Regions from separate parts of the Pantoea sp. S18 genome, predicted to be linked through region 1. Evidence: predicted binding sites of a transcription regulator. Region 1 holds the regulator's gene; each other region holds the start of a gene.

Region 1 (4,134 bases):
CCAACTGATCGCGTTTACCTTCGATCACCGTCATGTCGTCATCCGTAAGCTTGCCCCACTTCTCTTTAAATTTCCCTTTAAACTGCTTCCAGTTTCCGCTCGCTTCGTCTTTGTTCATAATAATCCTCCACTTCATCCTGAGTGAGATAGATACATCGCCTATCTATCTGGCGATATACCCACACAACGCGCTACTCATGTGCGCCGTATAAGGTAATTGTAGTAGCCGTTTCGCAGTTTGCAGAGAATTACAGATTAATCTGTAGGTTACGCTTCGCTTATTCAGGCGTTGAACCAGCTATCACGTTGCCAGTGACCTCGCCAGATCAGCCACAGCGTCAGTCCGCGTAGCGCCAGGAACACCGTCACTGCCAGCCATAAACCGTGATTGCCGAGCCACGGTAACGTAAGCAGCGATATACCATAGCCGATTGCCGCCATCACCATGCTGTTACGCATCTCACGGCCGCGCGTCGCACCGATAAACATGCCATCCAGCAGATAACACCAAACGCCAACCAGCGGCAGAATCACCTGCCAAATCAGATATCTGTCGGCCATCTCGCGAAGCGCTTCCAGTGACGTCAACATCGCCACTATTTGCGGGCCGGTTAACGCATAAATCAGCGCAAAGATCGCTGCGACGAAGCAAGCCTGGCGGCAAGCCGCATGCCAAACCAGCAACAGCCGACTGCGATCTTTGGCCCCAACAGCTTCACCTGAACAGGCTTCAACCGCGTAGGCAAAACCATCCAGCGCGTATGCGGTAAAAGTGAGGAACATCAACAGTACCGCATTGACCGCCACCACATCCGGGCCAATTCGAGCACCAAGGATGGTGAGTGAGGCGAAGCAAATTTGCAGCATTAAAGAGCGCAGCATAATGTCGCGATTGAGGCGGAATAGCCGCGCCGCATCGCCGCGCCAGCTAGTTTTAAGCAGAGTAAAGTGGATACCGCGCATTTTCAGCACGCGCGCTACCATCCACAAACCCACGCCCAGCGTGACATATTCTGCCAGCGCGGTAGCCGCCGCCGCGCCAGCCACACCCCAATGCAGTTTCAGTACGAACAGCAGATCAAGCAGGATATTTACCAGATTGCCGATGATCAGCAGCACCATCGGTGCCCGCGCATATTGAACGCCCAGCAGCCAGCCCAGAATCACCAAATTGGCTAAGGTTGCGGGCGCACTCAGCCAGCGAATCTCAATAAAGATTTGCGCCTGCTGCTGCACTTCCGGGCTGCCGCCCATCAAGGCTGCCGCCAAGCTGCTCACCGGCGTTCGTAGCACCATAAATAGCACGCCAAAAACCAGCGCAATCAGCAGCGGTTGCGTTAAGGCGCGCGCCAGCGCGGTTTTGTCATTGGCGCCAAATGCCTGAGCGGTCAATCCGGTGGTGCTCATGCGCAGGAATAGCAGAAGCATAAAGATGAAGCTGGTTGCCGTTGTGCCCACGGCGACGCCGCCGAGATAAATAGGGCTATCGAGATGACCAATAACGGCAGTATCCACCACGCCCAGTAACGGGACGGTGATATTTGACAGGATCATCGGCAGCGCTAGCCGCCAGAGTGTTTTATCTGAAGAGGAAAACAGCTGCATCAGCCCATTCCGTTATGTGCGGTAATCAGCATAATGGCGCCAGCGTGAGCCGCAGAAAGAGTCACAGAGAAGTAAAACAGCAGACTGCGGTCAGCGCAAATTCACACCGCCGCAGTTGGGGAGGATCAGAAACTGATCAGAGCCACTCGCCGTTGCGTACAATCCCGACAGCTAAACCTTCAACAGTTAGTGACTGCTCACGGGTATCAACAACAATCGGCTGGAAATCGGTGTTTTCCGGCAGCAGATGAACAATTGCACCCTGCTTTTTCCAGCGTTTCACGGTGACTTCATCATCAATGCGCGCCACGACAACCTGGCCGTTACGCACTTCCTGCGTTTTATGCACCGCTAACAGATCGCCATCCATAATACCGATATCTTTCATCGACATGCCGCTCACGCGCAGCAGGAAATCGGCGCTCGGTTTGAACAGATTCGCATCCACCTGATAGTGGGCTTCAATATGTTCCTGCGCCAGCAAGGGTTCACCGGCAGCGACGCGGCCAATCAGCGGCAGCCCTTCGCTCGGTTCTTCTTCCATTAGCAAACGAATCCCGCGCGATGCGCCGGAAACAATTTCAATTACGCCTTTACGCGCCAGCGCTTTCAGATGCTCTTCAGCAGCATTGGGCGAGCGAAAACCCAGTTGCGCAGCAATTTCCGCACGCGTTGGCGGCATGCCCGTCTGGTTAATATGGTCGCGAATCAGGTCATAGACCTGTTGCTGCCGTGCAGTTAACGCTTTCATCCCGCCCCCTGGTTGTTTATACAGTCGCTGTGAGTATATACAGGTATTCGCGAAATGAAAACCGTAACAGAGGGAAAAATCAGCGGTTTGATGAATCTGGAATCCCTATCTCAAATGCGTCCAGAGCAGCGCGATCCAGACGAACAGAGCCAGTAAGATAGTCAGCAATACGGCGGCCGATCCCATATCTTTGGCGCGGCCCGCGAGCGGATGTTGCTCCTGCCCGATTCGGTCAACCACCGCTTCGATAGCGCTATTAAGGATCTCAATGATGATAACCAGCACTACCGAGCCAATCATCAAGATGCGGGAGATGGTATCTACATCCAGCCAGCACGCCACGAGAATGGCCACCAGCGCGGCAACAGCTTCCTGCCGAAATGCGGCTTCGTGCTGCCATGCGGCACGCAGGCCCTGCCAGGAATAACCGGCTGCTTTCACTATTCTTACTAAACCGGTGACGTTATTTGCCATGTCTATGGAACCCTTGATCTATTTTGACGTCAATGTGTGGGCAGTATGAGGCGGCAGAGCCACAGACCTTCGCTGCGCTTTCTGGTATGCTTGCCGCGCTTTGCTAACAAGAGGCTTAAAGTTGTCTATGTCAGGTTGGCGTAAACTCTATTACAAATTATTGAATTTACCACTCTCTATTTTGGTAAAAAGTAAGGTCATTCCGACCGATCCCGTCTCTGAACACGGGATCGATCCGACTCGTCCGGTGATGTATGTTTTGCCTTATGATTCAAAGGCTGACCTGCTCACGCTGCGTGCTCAATGCCTGAAACATGATCTGCCCGATCCGCTGGCTCCGCTGGAGATCGATGGCACCCTGCTGCCGCGCCACGTGTTTATTCACGATGGCCCACGCGTGATTCCCTATTTCGTGGCCAATCCCGAATCGGTAAAGCTGTTCCACGATTATCTGGATTTGCACCGCAGTAACCCGCAACTCGACGTGCAAATGCTGCCGGTCGCGGTGATGTTTGGTCGTGCGCCGGGACGTGAAACATCCGGTGAATCCACGCCGCATCTGCGCGTGCTCAATGGCGTGCAGAAGTTCTTCGCTATTCTGTGGCACGGCCGCGACAGCTTTGTACGCTTCTCGCAAACCGTTTCGCTACGCCAGATGGCGACCGAACACGGCACCGATAAGTCGATTGCACAGAAGCTGGCTCGCGTGGCGCGTATTCACTTTGCTCGCCAACGTCTGGCTGCGGTCGGCCCGCGTCTGCCTGCACGTCAGGATCTCTTCAACAAGCTATTACAGTCCAAAGCGATTGAAAAAGCGGTAGAAGATGAAGCACGCAGCAAAAAGATTTCGCATGAGAAAGCCCAGCAGAACGCCATCGAAATGATGGAGGAAGTGGCGGCGAACTTCTCTTACGAAGCGATTAAGGTCACTGACCGCGTGATGGGCTGGCTGTGGAGCCGCCTGTATCAGGGCATCAACGTACATGGCGGTGAGCGCGTGCGTCAGCTGGCGCAGGATGGTCATGAGATTGTCTATGTGCCCTGCCACCGCAGCCACATGGATTATCTGCTGCTCTCCTACGTGCTTTATCATCAAGGCCTGGTGCCACCGCACATTGCTGCGGGTATCAACCTGAACTTCTGGCCTGCCGGCCCGATTTTCCGTCGTCTGGGCGCGTTCTTTATTCGTCGTACCTTTAAGGGCAACAAACTCTACTCCACCGTGTTCCGTGAATATCTCGGCGAGCTATTTAGCCGTGGTTACTCCGTTGAATACTTTGTGGAAGGCGGACGTTCGCGTACTG
Region 2 (4,134 bases), 1.5 Mb from region 1:
CGTCGTTAAGGAAAACCTGCAGATTTTTTCCGATGCGCTTAACAATAATGTGCTCGTTTACCGCACCATCTTTTCCGGTGGTGAACAGATATTTAGCGCCCTTTACGGCTTTAATGTTTGCTGGAGCCCCTTTAGCCTGCAGGGGAAGCTCCGCGCTTTGGGTGATCTTTTTTCCTTCAACGACAATGACGTTAACCGGTGTATTCATGATGTTTTCAATCTCTTTGCTGATAAATGAAACTGCTGAGGACAGGAGGAAAACTCCTACAATTTGATGCAGCAAATTCTGAAGAATATTTGCAAAAAAAAAGCCAGGTCAGGTCTTGGTTGTTTTAAGCACATAAAGCGATTTTTATAAGCAAGTTGATCACCAACACAAATAAATAAAACATCGTTTCATTTTTATTGAATTCACATCTCATCCTGCCTAAGATGCCCAAAGACCCGCATCGGGACCACTTCCTTTGACTCTTGAGAGGCCTGAGATGGACATTCGTCAAAGCATTCATAGCGAACATGCCAAAACGCTGGACACTAACGGCCTACGCCGTGAGTTTCTGATCGACACGATTTTCGACGCCGACAATTACACCCTCACTTATAGCCATATCGATCGCATCATCATCGGCGGCGTAATGCCGGTGCAGAAATCCGTGACCATCGGCCATGAAGTGGGTAAACAACTGGGCGTCAGTTACTTCCTCGAACGCCGCGAGCTCGGCGTAATCAACATCGGTGGGCCGGGACTGATTGAAGTGGATGGCAGTACCTGGGAAATCGGTAATCAGGAAGCGTTGTATGTCGGACAAGGCGCGCAGAGCGTGATTTTCCGCAGTAGCGATGCCAATCATCCGGCGAAGTTTTACTACAACAGCGCGCCGGCACACACTCATTATCCGGACAAAAAAATCACCCTCGCCGAAGCGGTGAAAGCCACGCTGGGCGACGCGGCCACCTCGAATCGCCGCACCATCAATAAATTCATCGTGCCCGATGTGTTACCAACCTGCCAGTTAACCATGGGATTAACCCGCCTCGATGACGGCAACCTGTGGAACACCATGCCGTGTCACACCCACGAACGCCGCATGGAAGTCTACTTCTACTTCGATATGGCCGACGACAGCGCCGTGTTCCACATGATGGGCCAGCCGCAGGAAACGCGTCATCTATTAGTGCACAACGAGCAGGCGGTGATTTCACCGAGCTGGTCGATTCACGCGGGCGTCGGAACGCAGCGCTATACCTTTATCTGGGGCATGGTGGGCGAAAACCAGGTTTTCGATGACATGGACCACGTCGCCATCAGCGCGCTGCGCTAACAAGGAGCGAATCATGATACTTAACGCATTTAGTCTTGAAGGCAAAGTCGCACTGGTTACCGGCTGCAATACCGGTTTAGGACAAGGCATGGCGCTAGGTCTGGCGCAGGCGGGATGTGACATTATTGGCGTCAATCGCGCTGGGCCAGATGATACGCAGGCCAAAGTTGAGGCGTTAGGCCGCCGTTTTTGGTCGATTCAGGCCGATCTGACCAAACCGTCCGTCGTGCCGCATATTGTTGAACAGGCAGTGGCGCAGGCCGGTCGCATCGACATCCTGGTAAATAATGCCGGCATCATTCGCCGCGAGGATGCACTCAACTTCAGCGAACAGGATTGGGATGATGTGATGAACATCAACAGCAAAAGCCTGTTCTTCCTGTCGCAGCAGGTCGCGCGTCAGTTTATCGCGCAAGGTAACGGCGGCAAGATCATTAATATTGCCTCGATGCTGTCTTTCCAGGGCGGCATTCGCGTGCCTTCATATACCGCATCTAAAAGCGCGGTGATGGGGTTAACCCGCCTGATGGCCAACGAATGGGCCAAGCACGGCATCAACGTTAACGCCATTGCGCCAGGCTACATGGCCACCAATAACACTGAACAATTGCGTAGCGATGAGTCACGCAACGAGGAAATTTTGGGCCGCATTCCATCGGGTCGCTGGGGCGTCCCGGACGACATGATGGGCCCGATTGTCTTCCTCGCCTCCAGCGCCTCCGATTATGTGCAAGGTTATACATTGGCAGTCGATGGTGGATGGTTAGCGCGCTAAGCTAACCCGTTCTTTTCCCGCGTCATTGTGACGCGGGAAAGTGAAAAATATTAACGCTTCGTTACAGCGTCACCATTCTCATTCACTGGATAAATCCCTATACTGGATGCATCGACAGTTTTATGCAGCCAGGTTTCATCATGACGGCCGAAGGCCATATCATTTTTGCCATTGCCAGCGCCATTTTTGCCAAGCGCGCGGAGCTGACGCCAGTTTTGGCCAGCGCCGATTGGTGGCATTTAGTGCCTGCTGCGCTGTTAACCTGCCTGCTGCCTGATATCGATCACCCTAAATCCGTGTTAGGCCAGCGATTAAAGTGGCTATCGCATCCCATCGCCCGCGCCTTTGGTCATCGCGGCTTTACCCACAGTTTGCTGGCGGTAGCGGTGAGTCTGTGGCTATTCCAGATTAATGTGCCCGTTGACTGGTTTCTGCCCGCCGATGTACTGCAAGGTATGACGCTCGGCTATCTCAGCCATATTGTCGCCGATATGCTAACGCCCGCTGGCGTGCCGTTGCTGTGGCCTTGCCGCTGGCGCTTCCGTTTGCCCATCCTGAATAGCCAGAAAGGTAACCAGCTGGAGCGCGCACTTTGCCTGGCGCTGGTCGGTTATGCGTTGTGGTTCCCGCCTGGCATGCCCTCTTTTGGTGCCAACGGCTGGCCGGAACAATTGTTCAATACGCTACAAAATGGCGTCGGTCGGTTGGTTAATGGTCAAAACGGTCAATAACCAGTCGAATCAAGCGATAAAGTTATAAAACATTCTTTTTGGGTATAAGCCCGCCCCACGCTGAACTGATAACATTCTAAATATTCCCTAACGGGGACTTACTGTTTTACGTGCCATCCCAGGGCGATGGCGCGTCACACTCTGGAGTTGAGCATGGATTTTCCCCTCATTATTAATATCGTGGCGTTTGTCGCGCTGCTGATTCTGCTGAATCGCATTGGCAACCAAAGCTGGAGCTTGTCAAAGCGCGTGCTGACCGGTTTGGTTTTCGGTGTGGCCTTTGGTCTGGCGCTGCAAACCATTTATGGCGAAAACAGCCCAACCGTGAAAGCGTCGATTGGCTGGTTCAACATCGTCGGTAACGGCTACGTGCAACTGCTGCAGATGATCGTGATGCCGCTGGTATTCGCCTCGATCCTGAGCGCGGTCGCACGACTGCACAATGCCTCATCGCTGGGTAAAATCAGCGTGCTGACCATTGGCGTGCTGCTGTTTACCACCGCAATCTCCGCGCTGGTCGGCGTGCTGGTAACTGGCCTGTTTGGCCTGAGCGCGGAAGGTCTGGTGCAAGGTGCGCAGGAAACCGCCCGTCTGAGTGCGATTCAGAGCAACTATGTAGGCAAAGTGGCTGACCTCAGCACGCCGCAGCTGCTGCTCTCCTTTATTCCTAAAAATCCGTTTGCCGATCTGGCAGGCGCCAATCCAACCTCGATCATCAGCGTAGTGATTTTCGCCGCCTTCCTCGGTGTTGCGGCGCTGCAACTGCTTAAAGATGACAAGGTAAAAGGCGAGCGCGTGCTGGTGGCGATCGATACTCTGCAATCCTGGGTGATGAAGCTGGTGCGTTTGATCATGAAGCTGACGCCGTACGGCGTACTGGCGCTGATGACCAAAGTGGTGGCAGGTTCCAACCTGCAAGACATCATCAAGCTGGGTGGCTTCGTGGTGGCTTCTTATCTCGGTCTGGCAATCATGTTTGCCGTGCACGCGCTGTTGTTGTCGGTTAACGGCATCAACCCAATGCGCTTCTTCCGTAAAGTGTGGCCGGTGATCACCTTCGCCTTCACCAGCCGTTCCAGCGCCGCCAGTATTCCACTGAACGTGGAAACGCAGACGCGTCGTCTGGGCGTGCCGGAATCGATCGCCAGCTTCTCGGCATCGTTCGGTGCCACCATCGGACAGAACGGTTGTGCAGGTCTCTATCCCACCATGCTGGCGGTGATGGTTGCGCCAACCGTGGGCATCAACCCGTTTGACCCAATGTGGATTGCGACGCTGGTGGGTATCGTGACGCTGAGTTCTGCCG
Region 3 (4,134 bases), 140 kb from region 1:
TGCGGTTGAAGAGCTGGCGCAGCTCGGCGTGCGCACCTTCCTGCGCGTTGGCACCACTGGCGCTATCCAGCCGCATATTAATGTGGGCGATGTGCTGGTCACCACCGCATCGGTGCGCCTCGACGGCGCCAGCCTGCATTTTGCGCCGATGGAATTCCCGGCCGTGGCTGATTTCACCTGCACCACCGCGCTGGTGGCAGCCGCAGAAGCGTGCGGCGCGAAAACCCACATTGGTATTACCGCCTCATCTGATACCTTCTATCCAGGCCAGGAACGCTACGACACCTTCTCGGGTCGCGTGGTGAATCGCTTCCAGGGTTCAATGGAAGAGTGGCAGCAAATGGGCGTCCTTAACTATGAGATGGAATCCGCTACACTGTTAACCATGTGCGCCAGTCAGGGACTGCGTGCCGGCATGGTGGCGGGTGTCATCGTGAACCGTACGCAAAAAGAGATCCCGGATGCCGCGACCATGAAACAGACCGAAAGTGATGCGGTGAAAATTGTGGTTGAAGCCGCGCGTCGCTTAATTTAGTGCGCCAGTCAGGGATGAATTCGAGACCAGGCTTATAAGGATTCCAGCTATTTCCTGATTAGAATGCGCGCAATTTCAGCAGCTACTGAGAAATTTCTTATGCGCAAAATGGTTTCTGTCTCACGTCCCAATTTCATGAATAATCCCGCTACTGCACAATCACGCGTTGAAGGTGCAGCAGCGAGATTTCGCCAGGCGATGGCGGCGAATAACTATCCTCTTGCGCGTCAGTGCTGTGAAGAAGTGCTGCGCGTGTTGCCCAATCATATGCAGGTGCTGAGCGACTACGCGTTAACCCTGATGCGTGTGGGCGAGCACAAAAAATCCTATAAAATTTACCAGAAGATCTATCAGGCTCCGGCCGCGCAGCGCGCGCAGGCGTCTGAAACTTGGCTGGATGGATTAACGGAAGTGTGTGGCTGGCTGAATAAAGAGGATGAGGTGGCGCGTTACGGCCTCGAATCACTGCAGAATTCCGATGTGACCTTCAGTAAAGGGGCGAAAGTGGCATTCCCTTCTGATGCGCCGCCACCGATCAACCGTAACAATCCGGCAGAAAATATCATCTCCTTTAGCCTGTATGGCGGCCAGCCACGCTACTGCGAAACCTTGATTAAAAACATCGAAGTGGCGCGCGAGTTCTACCCCGACTGGATCTGCCGCATCTATCTTGACGACAGCGTGCCGCAGCACGTCTGGCAGCGCCTGAAGCAGCCAAACACTCAGCTGGTGGATATGTCGCACGAGAAAACTATCTTCCCAACGCTGTGGCGTTTCCTGGTGATGGACGATGCCAGCGTCAAACGCTATATCGTGCGTGACGCGGATTCATTGTTGTCCGAGCGCGAAGTGGTGGCGGTAGAAGCATGGCTGAACTCGCCTTATTGGTTCCATCATATGCGTGATTACTTCTCGCATACTGAGCTGTTGCTGGCGGGCATGTGGGGCGGTTGCCATGGCGTGTTCCACAATGTTGAACAGCAGATGCGTGACTTTATCGCTCAGTATGCCGGTAGCGAGCGCTTCACCGATCAGTACTTCCTCAAAGTGGCGCTGTGGCCAACGGTGCGCGAAAGCATATTGAATCATGACGATATTTTCCGCTTCCACCACGCACAACCATGGCCGGCACATCAGCCAATTCGCTGGCAAACCGACAGTTTCCACGTCGGCAGCAACGCCGGTTTTGCCAGCATGGCGGGCCCAGTTGAAAATGCTGATAACGGTTGGCAGCAGGTTGAGATCACCTACGACGGGAAAAGCTGGACCTATCCGGCCAAAATCCAGGGTGAAACCGAATGGGTGTTGCCGATGCCCTTCTTCCTGATTGATGCGTGGAAAGCGGGAGATCTAACCGTAAAAGCCCTATAAGTAGAAAACGTTTTCCCAAAATAATTCGAGGCGCAGGAAGGCGGCAAGCGAGCGAATCCCCAGGAGCTTACATCAGTAAGTGACTGGGGTGAGAACGTGCAGCCAACGCATCTGCGGCTTGAAGTATGAAGGGAAAAAAATCTGGACATTCATACAGTACGCCTCTACCTTTTCCCTCAGCGAGACGATCCGCGGGGGGATTATGGATCAGCAACTTATCATTAGCGGCGCGCTGGCGCTGGCCGGTTTGGGCATTGGCTGGATCATCGCCCAACTGCGCGCCGGCCATCAGCACGCCAGCTTCACTACCGAGCGTCGCCTGTTGGAAGAGGCGCAGCAGCGTCAACAGCAGCAGCTCGAACAGTTACAGCAGCAAATCCAGCAACGCGAACAGGAGATGCGCCAGCTACACGGCGCGCTCAGCGGTGCGCAGGAACGTTTACAGCAGCTTGATTACTGGCGCGGCGAAAGTGAACAGCTCAGCCGGGAGCTGCGCAATCAGCTGGAAGTAAACAGCGCACAGGAAGCCGAACTGCGTGAAGTGACCATTCGTCTTGAAGAGACACGCTACGGTGCAGAAGAGAAGCAGCGACTGCTGACCAACAGCGAACAGCGTCTCAGCGCGCAGTTTGAAAATCTCGCCAACCGCATCTTTGAAAACAGCGGGCGGCGCGTCGATGAACAGAACCGTCAAAGTCTGAATAGCCTGATTGGCCCGCTGCGTGAACAGCTGGATGGTTTCCGCCGTCAAGTGACTGATAGCTTTGGCGTGGAAGCGCGCGAGCGTCACACTCTGACTCACGAAATACGCCAGTTGCAGCAACTCAACGCGCAGATGGCGCAGGAAGCGGTCAATCTTACTAAAGCGCTGAAAGGCGACAACAAAATTCAGGGCAACTGGGGCGAAGTGGTATTGGCCCGCGTGCTGGAAGCCTCTGGCTTGCGTGAAGGCTACGAATACCAAACACAGGTAAGCGTGCAGCTGGAACAGCAGGGCAGGATGCAACCGGATGTGATCGTGCGTTTGCCGCAGGGCAAAGATGTGGTGATTGACGCCAAAATGACGCTGGTTGCCTACGAGCGCTACTTCAACGCCGACGATGAAGCCACGCGTGAGCAGGCGATTCAGGAGCACGTTAACGCCATGCGCGGACACATCCGCCTGCTGAGCCGTAAAGATTACCAACAATTGCCCGGTTTACGCTCTCTGGATTATGTGTTGATGTTTATCCCGGTGGAACCGGCGTTTCTGCTGGCTATCGATCGCCAGCCTGAGCTGATCAGCGAAGCGTTACAGCAGAACATTATGCTGGTCAGTCCCACCACGTTGCTGGTGGCGTTGCGCACTATCAACAATCTCTGGCGTTATGAACACCAAAGCCGCAACGCACAGCGCATCGCCGACCGGGCAACGCGGCTGTACGACAAAATGCGGCTGTTTGTCGATGACATGAGCGGCATCGGCCACAATCTCGACAAAGCGCAGCAAAGTTATCATCAGGCGATGAAAAAGCTGTCTGAAGGGCGCGGCAACCTGATCGCGCAAAGTGAAGCTTTCCGTTCGCTTGGCGTGGAGATCAAACGTCCAATTAATCCGCAACTGGTTGAACAAGCGCAGCCGGAAGAGGCGGATGAAGATTGGGCAGACGATCGCACCGAGGATGAAAACGTTGCAGAACCAACAACAGACTCGCTGCGCCGCATCAATGAATAGCACGGTGGTCGCGTGCTCGTGTAGCGCGACTCTGATACACTTCGGCAAGAATTGTTTGTGGAACAGGTAAAACCGATGGCAGATGAATCACAGCAGGAAACTACCCATTTTGGCTTCCAGACCGTCGCGAAAAGCGAAAAGGCCGATAAAGTCGCGGACGTGTTTCACTCCGTCGCGGCAAAATATGACCTGATGAACGATTTGATGTCGTTTGGCATCCATCGTGTCTGGAAGCGTTTTACCATTGACAGCAGCGGCGTGCGCCGCGGTCAGCGCGTGTTGGATCTGGCGGGTGGTACCGGCGATCTGACGGCAAAATTCTCACGTCTGGTGGGCGAAACCGGCCAGGTTGTGCTGGCAGACATCAACAGCTCGATGCTGAAGATGGGCCGCGAAAAGCTGCGTAATCTCGGCGTGTCGGGCAATGTTAGCTATGTGCAGGCCAACGCCGAAGCGCTGCCATTCCCGGATAACTACTTCGATTGCATCACCATCTCCTTCGGCTTGCGTAACG

The links. Region 1 encodes LexA, which represses DNA repair genes until DNA is damaged. Its sites were predicted from a motif close to TNCTGTATGTACATACAGNA; they were not measured.
Region 2: a site for LexA is predicted at 2,198-2,217, ahead of VIJ98_RS08440 (metal-dependent hydrolase). Genes of this name have one in related genera too.
Region 3: a site for LexA is predicted at 2,046-2,065, ahead of rmuC (DNA recombination protein RmuC). Genes of this name have one in related genera too.

What each region holds. Positions count from the first base shown of each region.
Region 1 covers NZ_CP142688.1:351,253-355,386, reverse strand. The annotation lists gene VIJ98_RS01580 (CsbD family protein) at 1-118, opposite strand, end outside; gene dinF (MATE family efflux transporter DinF) at 283-1,605, opposite strand; gene lexA (transcriptional repressor LexA) at 1,742-2,356, opposite strand; gene VIJ98_RS01565 (diacylglycerol kinase) at 2,462-2,830, opposite strand; gene plsB (glycerol-3-phosphate 1-O-acyltransferase PlsB) at 2,958-4,134, shown strand, end outside.
Region 2 covers NZ_CP142688.1:1,819,314-1,823,447, reverse strand. The annotation lists gene VIJ98_RS08455 (Ig-like domain-containing protein) at 1-208, opposite strand, end outside; gene kduI (5-dehydro-4-deoxy-D-glucuronate isomerase) at 486-1,322, shown strand; gene kduD (2-dehydro-3-deoxy-D-gluconate 5-dehydrogenase KduD) at 1,336-2,097, shown strand; gene VIJ98_RS08440 (metal-dependent hydrolase) at 2,238-2,828, shown strand; gene VIJ98_RS08435 (L-cystine transporter) at 2,982-4,134, shown strand, end outside.
Region 3 covers NZ_CP142688.1:213,430-217,563, forward strand. The annotation lists gene udp (uridine phosphorylase) at 1-535, shown strand, start outside; gene VIJ98_RS00955 (tetratricopeptide repeat protein) at 635-1,906, shown strand; gene rmuC (DNA recombination protein RmuC) at 2,109-3,620, shown strand; gene ubiE (bifunctional demethylmenaquinone methyltransferase/2-methoxy-6-polyprenyl-1,4-benzoquinol methylase UbiE) at 3,696-4,134, shown strand, end outside.